Regions from separate parts of the Clostridium saccharoperbutylacetonicum N1-4(HMT) genome, predicted to be linked through region 3. Evidence: riboswitches for the same ligand, from Rfam matches in the RefSeq annotation. Region 3 holds a riboswitch; each other region holds the start of a gene.
What was found. Region 3 has a riboswitch for cyclic di-GMP ahead of CSPA_RS21615 (prepilin peptidase). Riboswitches for the same ligand answer to the same signal wherever they lie in the genome.
Positions count from the first base shown of each region.

Region 1 (3,294 bases), 2.3 Mb from region 3:
CATAAAGCAAGATAAATTCCATTAAAGTAAGTAAAAATAAGGACTTAAGAAGAATTTTTTGAATGTTAGCTAAAATTCATAAAACGGCTGGTAAATTTTTGTGTGGAAGTTGATTCTAAGAGGGATGAATGGTATTATTGATTTTAAGGAATGGCTATTTTGCTATGGATTAACTTCAACATGAGATGTATTTAAATCCGATCCAATGAATAAGATGCAAATCTATATTAAGATTAACTTCAACATTAGATGTATGTAAATCTAACTAGTTAGTACAAGTTATTCTAGTATTACGCAAAAATCACACTATTCATTTTTTAGTTGAATAATGTGATTCTTAAATCAGTTATTAAATTTTATATAATCTATAAATTCAAAGTTCTTGCTGATTCATAGAGCAAGCTGAAATTTCTGTAATTATTCCCTGATGAATTTTACATCTGAAGAAGGAACCTCTACAGTATCAGAAACATATCGCTCAACCTTCATGTGCAGATCATACTTGTTTCTTAAATGTGCAATAGTTGTCATCATTGGTGAAGCATGATGGGCGTCAATTGCATTCTGATCTCTCCAACTATCGATAAGTAAAACTGTTTCAGGATCATTCATCGGAAAGAAATATTCATATTTTTCATTTCCATCTTCGTTACGGATGGCGGCAGCAGTACCGCTGTTTTCCATTTCTTCTGCAAATTTTCTGGCATTTCCGTTTATTCCTGAATAGTATAAATTTACAGTGATACTCACTATATTCACTCCTTCTTCAAGTTATAATGTATATAATAAATTATAACATATTTATAAAATATCCCATTATTCAGTTTTCAAAGAACATATTTTTTATTTATTACATCAAACTGCTAATTTAAGCATATTTTTACCAATATAAGGTTTAGGCACTTCCATTTGAAAAAGCCACAGTGCATTTATACAGCACATAGCTTAAAGTCAGCTGATCATGTGATTTGAGGTAATGAATATATTTTGATTGTTATTTTCAAGGTAAGAAATAAGTTTAACTGAACACTTTATCAATAGTAGAATAAGTGTACATTTGTATATGTAGGTGATATAATATTTATATAGTGAATATTATAATATTTTGTAATATAGTGTCATGGAAAGTTGGAAACGATGATGAGTTCTTTTATTTGGGCACCTTAAGAATTCGGAGTTAGTGGTGCAACCTGCCAACAATTAAGTTATTAATTGTTGGCGGGTTTTTTTATTGAAATTTTAAGTATAAGGATAGGAGATTAAAAAATGAGATGGCTTAATAATTTAAAGGTAGGTAAGAAATTAACATTACTTATAATATGCTCTTTAATAGGGTTATTTGCAGTAGGTATAACTGGATATTACTTTTTACTATCATCTAGTAAAAGTATTGATTCTATGTATAATGAAAGGTTATTATCCAGTGAATGGCTGAGCGAATCTAGAGTTCATGCAAGAGCTATTACAGCTGATATCTATAGACTTATGGTAACAACGGATAATGCAGAAAATGAGAGTTTAATTAAAGATATTGATAATCGTGCTGAACAATTTAATAATTATATGAATCAGTATAAAAATTTAAAGTTGGATTCATTTGAAACAAGTAAGATAAAGGAAATAGAAGATAAATTATCAAAGTATAGAGAAGGTAGGAAAGTTGTTATTAGTTTAGCTAAAGAAAATAAAAATCAAGAAGCGTATGAGTATTATGAAAAAAATGTTGATATATATGTACAAGCTTTCATGAATAGTTTGGTTGAACTTGGTGATCATAATAGACAAATTGCTGAAGAAATAAATAATGCAGATAAATTAAATTTTAAGATTGCAGTAGGAACGTTTTTAATTATAGTTATCACAGCATCAATTTTGATAATTGTATTAGGAGTACTTATAACAAAACGTATTACTAAGAGATTAAATGATTTTGTAATATTTATAGGTGCTTTATCCCAAGGTGATTTTTCATTAAAGATAAAACCAGAGAATCTTAAAGATAAAAGTGAGTTTGGTACAGTATCCAATGCTTTAGATAAGATGACAAATAATATCAGAGAATTAGTTAAGCAATTAGGAGATACATCAAAACAATTAGTATCATCTTCAGAAGAATTAACTGCAAGTGCTGAACAATCAGCAGATGCATCAAATCTTGTTGCTACTGCTGTAACTACTATGGCGAATGGTGCGGATGATCAACTTGCATTTGCTAATAGTACTACTAAAGTAGTTGAAAATATATCTGATAAAATAAATGTAGTATCTGAAAATACAAAATCAGTTTCAACATTAACGGATAATGCTCAAACTTCTGCAAATGCTGGTGAAGAAGCAGTAGAAAAAGCTATTAATCAAATGGAAATAATAGAGAGAAAGACTAATGAAACGTCAACAATTATTAGTGAGCTTGAAGAAAAGTCAGCGAAGATTGGACAAATTATTGATACAATTGAAGGTATCTCAGAACAAACCAACCTACTTGCGTTAAATGCAGCTATAGAATCTGCAAGAGCAGGGGAAGCGGGGAAAGGTTTCAGCGTAGTAGCAGATGAAATTAGAAAATTAGCAGAACAGTCACAAGAAGCCACTAAAGAAATAGCTAAAATTATTAACGATGTTCAAAGCAAAACTAACAGTGCAGTTTCAGTTATGAATGAAAGCTCAAAAGAGGTTGATACAGGAGCAATGGTTGTAAATGTTGCAGGTACAAGTTTCCGTGAAATACTTCAAATGATAAGTGCAATATCTGAACAAATTCACCAAATATCAAAGTCCATCAATGAAATAAGTGTTGGGACTAAAGCATCAGTTACTTCAGTAAATAATATCCAAAACATAAGTATGAAGATAGCAGATGAAACACAAACAATATCAGCAGCAGCAGAAGAACAATTAGCATCTGTTGAGGAAATAGCTTCATCTAGTAAAATTTTATCTCAAATGTCTGAAGATTTAGGAAGTATTATAACTAAATTTAAAATATAATTTATGGTAGCTTGTTTATAATTATTTAGAAATTTAAATTATAAAGTCAAGTGAGGATGTTGTAGAAAACAACATTATTAAAAAATTGAATAGTAAAAATAGAAATTGTTTTAGAAGTCTAGTAGTAATGAATTTGAATTGATTACTACTAGATTTTTTTAATTTAATTTTATTTTAACTAGTATTTTCGTGCCATTTTGATTAATTTAAATATTAGAAGAAGGATTATATCATATTCCACATATAAATGAGCTACATAATAATATGAGGAGTATATATAATGTGTGTGATATTTTGTAAAATATG
Region 1 is NC_020291.1:634,006-637,299, forward strand. Features, by position in the region: gene CSPA_RS02780 (antibiotic biosynthesis monooxygenase family protein) at 418-750, opposite strand; cyclic di-GMP riboswitch class II at 1,122-1,204, shown strand; gene CSPA_RS02785 (methyl-accepting chemotaxis protein) at 1,267-2,988, shown strand.
Region 1: another riboswitch for cyclic di-GMP. It lies ahead of CSPA_RS02785 (methyl-accepting chemotaxis protein); the one in region 3 lies ahead of CSPA_RS21615 (prepilin peptidase).

Region 2 (3,294 bases), 1.0 Mb from region 3:
TCTTTAACCATTCCAGACAACTTCTTGCTAAACTCACTAAGAATTTCTGTTATATATATTAATTCTTCTGATTGATTGCTCGTACCTGTAGCAATTTCAGATATTGCTCCTGTAACATTTTCTGATACATTTGCTATTTCTTCTGAGATAGAAGATAAATTTTCTGACTGTAAGTTAATGTTTGATGAATTATCCTTAACTTGCTTTATCATTATCCCTAACGATTCTTGCATCATTTTCATTGAAGCAGTCATTTCTCCAATTTCATCTTTTTGATTCAAATATTTAATTGGAACTTCCTCAATCAAGTTTCCCTCTGACAATACCTTCAAATGCTTTGAAGTTAATTTAACACCTTTAGATATATTATTTGAAATTAAGTATATAATGCAACCTCCAATTAATATAAATATTATTGAAGATATTGCAACTGAAATCTTCAAACCAGATAATTCTGATAACACTTCAGTTTCTGTTACTATAACACCTACAGACCATTCAGTTCCAGAAACTGGTGCATATCCTACATATTTATCTACTCCACCAAAACTATATTTACCTATTCCTGTCTCACCTGCACCCATTTTAACTTCAATATCTGCTATTGCTTGTAATTTCGGATCTTTTTTTGCTTCATCTATTGGATTATATAAATTGGTAACTTTATCTTTATCAGTACTTGCAATATTTACTCCATCTTTTCTAATCATAAATGCATAGCCAGTTTGTCCAATTTTAAGTTGATTGGTTAATTCACTTAAATAATTTCCATCTCTTGTTTCTATTAAAACACCTACAATTTTATCATTATATTTAACAGGAACTGCATACACAACTACAACTTGTTTATTAGCATCTTTACTTACTATCGGATCTGATACATTATCCTTACCTGCTAATGCATTTTTTAAGTATACTCTGTCTTTAACATTAACAATTGTTCCATCTGGTTTTTTAATGTCTCCATTTGCTTCTACAAATTCTAATCTAATACTTCCAATTCTTTTACCTTCATTTGAAAGAATTGGCATCTTACTTTCTGTTGCTATATTAGGATCACTTATTTCTGGTTTAGCTGCAATAGCCTCCAATGTTTTTAACTGCCCTTCAAGTCTTCCAGAAACATTACTTGCAGTTTGTTCTGCAATTTTAGGCAATGTCTTCCCTAAATTCGATTTTAATGCATTCGATGAATTGATAAATGAAATTATACCTAATCCTATGCATATAATTGCTAACATTAATCCCAAAAATACTATTAATTTTGTTTTAATACTTTTCATAAATTTCCCCCTATCACTATTTAAGTATAAAGTAGTTCTTATAGTCATTCTCTTTACTTAATTTTCGTTTTATATTCTTAAAAATTTATATGTATCATATATGTTTCTATATAAAATAAAAAAATCGCAGGCGACTGTGGAGCCGTAGATTTTTAATATTAAGTTCCGTATTGTGCTTCGCACTCTTTTTATAGGTGCGCATCTGCCTTTTCGAACGCATGTGAGAAAAATCTGCACCTTAGAAAAAGCAGCTATGCTGCATACGAGAACATTTTATGCAGGCGAATATGATTTATTTTTTTATTCTTTTAAAATATTAAACCTAGTTGATTAGTCTGTTTCAAAAGTTATCCGCAGATTCTCCAATAATATAATTTCCTAAAGAATAAAAAAGTGCCCATATAATTATAGGCACCAAAATAAAGCTTAAAATTTGTATAAATACATTTTGGCAACCTGACAATCATAGAAAATTAAATTTTCCTTAGACTCATAGCTTTGCGGCCCTACCTTTCAGTAAGTGTGCTATTAACATTATATTTTTATTATTTTATACTATTATGTAAAATATTAAGAACTGTACGTAAATCAGCAACTCCTATTTGACCAGGTGCTGAAGCTTTTTTGGCAGCTCCAAAAGTTAATGCTGAACCAAATACTTCGCCTGCTAAACGGCTTATAACCCCAGTACCTGCCATAGACATTGTAATAATTGGCCCCTCAGCATAATTTTCAACCATTTCATTTGTAGCTGAAAGTAAAACTAACACGTCGTTTTTATTTTGAGGCATTACTGCAATTTTAGGTAAATCAGCTCCTAATTCTTGCATTTTTCTCAAACGTAATACAATTTCTTCTTGAACTGGAGTCTTAAAGAAATCATGATTTGACATTACAACTTTAACTTCAGAATCATGTGCATAAGCAACTATATCTTTAACAATTTCATCTCCTGTAAAAAGTTCTACATCGATTAAGTCAACTAATCTAGTAGCTGCAATTTCTTTGTTCAATTTTGCATAATAATTTGTAGATACTTCTTTTTCTCCACCTTCCTTTTTGCTACGGAATGTGAATAATATTGGTGTATTTGAAAGTAGCTTTCTTAAACTAACAAGTAATTCTTTAACTCTTTCTATGTCTTCTACATTTTCATAATAATCAACACGCCATTCAACAACATCTAAACTGATATCCTTTAAAGCTTCAACTTCTTCAATAAGTTCTTCCTTTGTCCTTCCAACGATTGGAACGCAAATTTTAGGAGTTCCTTCACCAAGTACAACATTTCTAACTTTTACTGTTTTTTTCATAGCTATCCCCCTACTGTTTTAAAAAAATATATTATGAATATTATTGCTTTATTTTTAAATTATGTACAATATTATAATAATTATTAATCTCAGAAATAGCTTCTAATACAACAAACTTTAAAATTGTCATACTAGAAGCTGCATTATTTTTTTAACATACTTTCAATATTATTTGATATTTAAGAATTCTTTCATATGTTCAATAGGCATTTCTTTTCCTGTGAAAAGTTTAAATGCTTCTGCTCCTTGATATAACATCATACCATCACCATTAATCCATTTACAACCTACTTTATCAGCTGTTTCTAATAATTTAGTTACGTGTGGCATATAAACTGTATCTGCTACGAATAAATCAGGACGTAAGTATGTTTCATCTGGAATTACCATTTGACCTTCTAATGGCTTCATACCAACACCTGTAGCATTTACAAAAAGATAACTTGATTCAATTTCACTTCTTAAAGCATCAGTATCAGCTAAGTCAAATAATTTAACTTTACAGTTTGTTTTTTCAGTTAACTTTTTAACTGTTTCTTCTGCTCTTGCCCAGAATTTATCTTTAATATTAAAGATAGATATTTCAGCTACACCATCTAAAGCAGCTTGAACTTGAATTGCTGTTGCAGCACCACCAGCTCCTGCTATAGTCATTTTTTTACCAATCACATCAATACCACTATCTTTTAATGAAGTCA
Region 2 is NC_020291.1:5,861,072-5,864,365, forward strand. Features, by position in the region: gene CSPA_RS25715 (methyl-accepting chemotaxis protein) at 1-1,283, opposite strand, end outside; cyclic di-GMP riboswitch class I at 1,731-1,820, opposite strand; gene aroD (type I 3-dehydroquinate dehydratase) at 1,829-2,596, opposite strand; gene CSPA_RS25725 (shikimate dehydrogenase) at 2,765-3,294, opposite strand, start outside.
Region 2: another riboswitch for cyclic di-GMP. It lies ahead of CSPA_RS25715 (methyl-accepting chemotaxis protein); the one in region 3 lies ahead of CSPA_RS21615 (prepilin peptidase).

Region 3 (3,294 bases):
ATTTAATTTTATACTTTCTTTTTCAAGCTGAAGGGCCGCATTATTAACCTGCTGACTACTATAATATATCCCTATAAATTTTTTAATATCAGCTGTCCTTGCTATAAAGGACTCTATCTCAAAACCTGTAGATATAGCTACATCATCTATTGCAAATATATTTAAAGGATCTGCAAGCGCAACTTTTATTTTATTATTATCAAAGCCAAAAGGAATTAATATATATTTTTCACATAAATTCTCAGGAATTAATGTTATTGCTTTTCTATCAAAATTAATTATATTTAAATCAACCTTTTTAATTCCTGTCTGTTGTTCAATAGCTTCAATTATATCTTCTTCAGTGATTATTTTAGTATCTACCAATATTTCTCCAAGCTTTTTACCCAGAGCCTTTTGTGCCTTTAATGCTTCTTGTAATTGATAACTGGTAATTTTTCCTGCGTTCACCAGTATATTCCCTAATCTTCTTTTCTCTGTAGCCATTTCTCATATCGCACCTTTCTATCTCATATTCTCCCATGCAATATTCTTCATTAGTATAAAATTGTTCTTAAGCTTTTTCAATCATTAGTATGTTAAAAGCTTATTATAATTTGCTCTTACATTAAATAGTTCATATATAATGTTAATATTTCTACTCCAAATAACATAGAAATCAAACTTCCAATTGCTATACATGGTCCAAAGGCCATTTTATCTTTTGCTTTTTTAAGTTCTAGTAGCAAAATTATTATTCCGACTATTCCTCCAAGAATAACTGCTAAAAACAATCCAAGCAAAATTCCTTTAATCCCCAAAAATAATCCACAGATGCCTGCAATTTCAATATCACCTTCACCCATTCCTTTTGTCAAATATACTATTAAGCCTATTATTCCTCCACCGATAATTCCACCTAAAAGCAAATCTATAACTCCATTTTTATTTATAATAGCCTGTAATATTACAAATCCAATTCCAACAACTCCACCAAAAATAATCGTATTTGTAAACACAAATTGTGTATCAAAGTCTATCATCCCAATTACAATTAAAAGAGATGCTAAAACACAATATTTTAAAGTAATAATTGTTAATCCAAATTTTAAATATATTAATAAATATAAAATTCCATTAACAATTTCAATAACTGGATATCTTACAGAAATTTTAGCTTTGCAATACTTACATCTTCCGCCAAGAAATATATAACTTATTATTGGAATAAGCTCAAGCGGTTCCAGTTTATGGTCACAATTTGTACAATGAGATGGTGGAAAAGCAATAGATTGTTCCAACGGTATTCTATAAATACAGACATTTAGAAAACTACCTATGACCAAACCTAAAACCAAAACCAACACAAAATCCATTTCAATTTAAACCTTTCCATTTTTATTCATTTATGTATTTTAAGAGATTAATTTGTAATTTTTTTCTTTAAAAAAGCGCGAAAAACGACCCTAAAAAAATTTAAGGCCGGTTGCACTACTAACTCCTCATGTATCAAGTGCCCATCTACAATACATGATTCATAGTCTTCTTAAACAAATTAAATTATCTTATTTTTAATATAATAATATCATACTACTATTAATTTACAAGTGTATTTTGTAAATTTTCACAAAACACTTTAACATAAATTTAAATATATAGGATTAATTAATTTTATTATTTCTAATCCAGGTATCATATTCTTCTTTTGAAATTATATTATTGTTAACTAATCTTCTTAAATCCATTTCCATTGTTTGCATTCCAAACTTTGACCCCATTTGAATAAAACTATTGATTTGTTCAAAATTTCCTTCTCTTATTAAGTTTTTTATGCTTGAGGTACATACCATTATTTCCATTGCTGCCGACCTTCCAATTCCAGATGCATTTGGCAATAAAACTTGTGAAACAACTCCTCTAAGCAAGGATGATAATTGAATTTTCACTTCATTTTGATGACCAGCTTCAAAGGAATTTATAATCCTATATATACTATTTGCTGCTCCCATATTATGAAGCGTTGAAAAAACCAAATGTCCTGTTTGTGCTGCTCTTAATGCTATTTCGATAGTTTCAGGATCTCTCATTTCTCCAACTAATATAACATCTGGATCTTGTCTAAGTGCTGCCCTAAGACCAGCCGCATAACTTTTAGTATCTTCTCCAACGTCTCTTTGATTTATCACTGACCTATTTGTTTCATGTATATATTCTATTGGTTCTTCTAATGTTATTATGTGCTTTTCCTTATTCTTGTTAATTTCATTTATCATTGCTGCTAAAGTTGTGCTTTTGCCTGAACCAGTTGGTCCAGTAACTAAAACTAAGCCATCCTTTAATTCCGTGAATTCTTTCAAAGCTTCTGCTGTTGATATATCACTAAGTTTAGGAATCTTTTCCTTAATAATTCTCATACATATTGCATAACTTTCTCTGCATTTAAACGCATTTACTCTGAAATTACAAATTCCTTTCCTATTATATTTAAAATCAATTTCTCCTTTTTCGAGAAACTCCTCAAATTTTTCTGGCATTAAATCTTCAATATATTCTCCAACTACATCATGTGAAATAATTTCTTCATTTGCTCTCACTAGATTGCCATCAATTCTTACCATAGGAGTTAATCCAGATGTGATATGAATATCGGATGCACGTTTAATATCAATGGTATCTAGTAATTCATCTATCTTTGCCATAATTTTACGCCCCTTTATATAAATTAAGCTACTGCTTATACTATTAACTTGTAACTACATTAAAAATATCACCATTTTTCTAAATGTGTCAATATCTTCTGAAACTAATATATAATAATAAAAAAACACTAAATTGAAAATAGTATATAAAAGATTATTTAACTAAATAATCTTTTATATATGCATTTCTTAATTTAGTGCTTTAATTTTTCATCTTACAAATAATTTTAGACCTAAAAATTATTTCCTGATTTTTCTCATTAAGAACTCCCCAAAATCTTTATCTAAATTTATAACGTGTCTTCTATAAGATGTAAGCATTTCTTGCTGAATTTCTACTACAAATGTAGTTGATAGCTCATCTTTTTCTATAACTCTTCTCAAATCATTTATTTGATTTTTAAATTCTTCATGCTCTTTATGTACTAATCCATAATTATGATATTGATTTTGCTTTTGAATAGATTCCTCTTCAATAAAGTGTTTAAGCAAACTTTCTTCTAACAAATCTAAAGATTTAATTATTTCTTTTTTTTCCTCTTCCTGCTCCATATCATAAAATAGCTTATTAGCATATTTAAATATTTCCTTATGTTGCTTATCAAGATTATCAATT
Region 3 is NC_020291.1:4,859,829-4,863,122, forward strand. Features, by position in the region: gene CSPA_RS21610 (GspE/PulE family protein) at 1-486, opposite strand, end outside; gene CSPA_RS21615 (prepilin peptidase) at 603-1,355, opposite strand; cyclic di-GMP riboswitch class II at 1,451-1,534, opposite strand; gene CSPA_RS21620 (type IV pilus twitching motility protein PilT) at 1,641-2,678, opposite strand; gene CSPA_RS21625 (bacteriohemerythrin) at 2,919-3,294, opposite strand, start outside.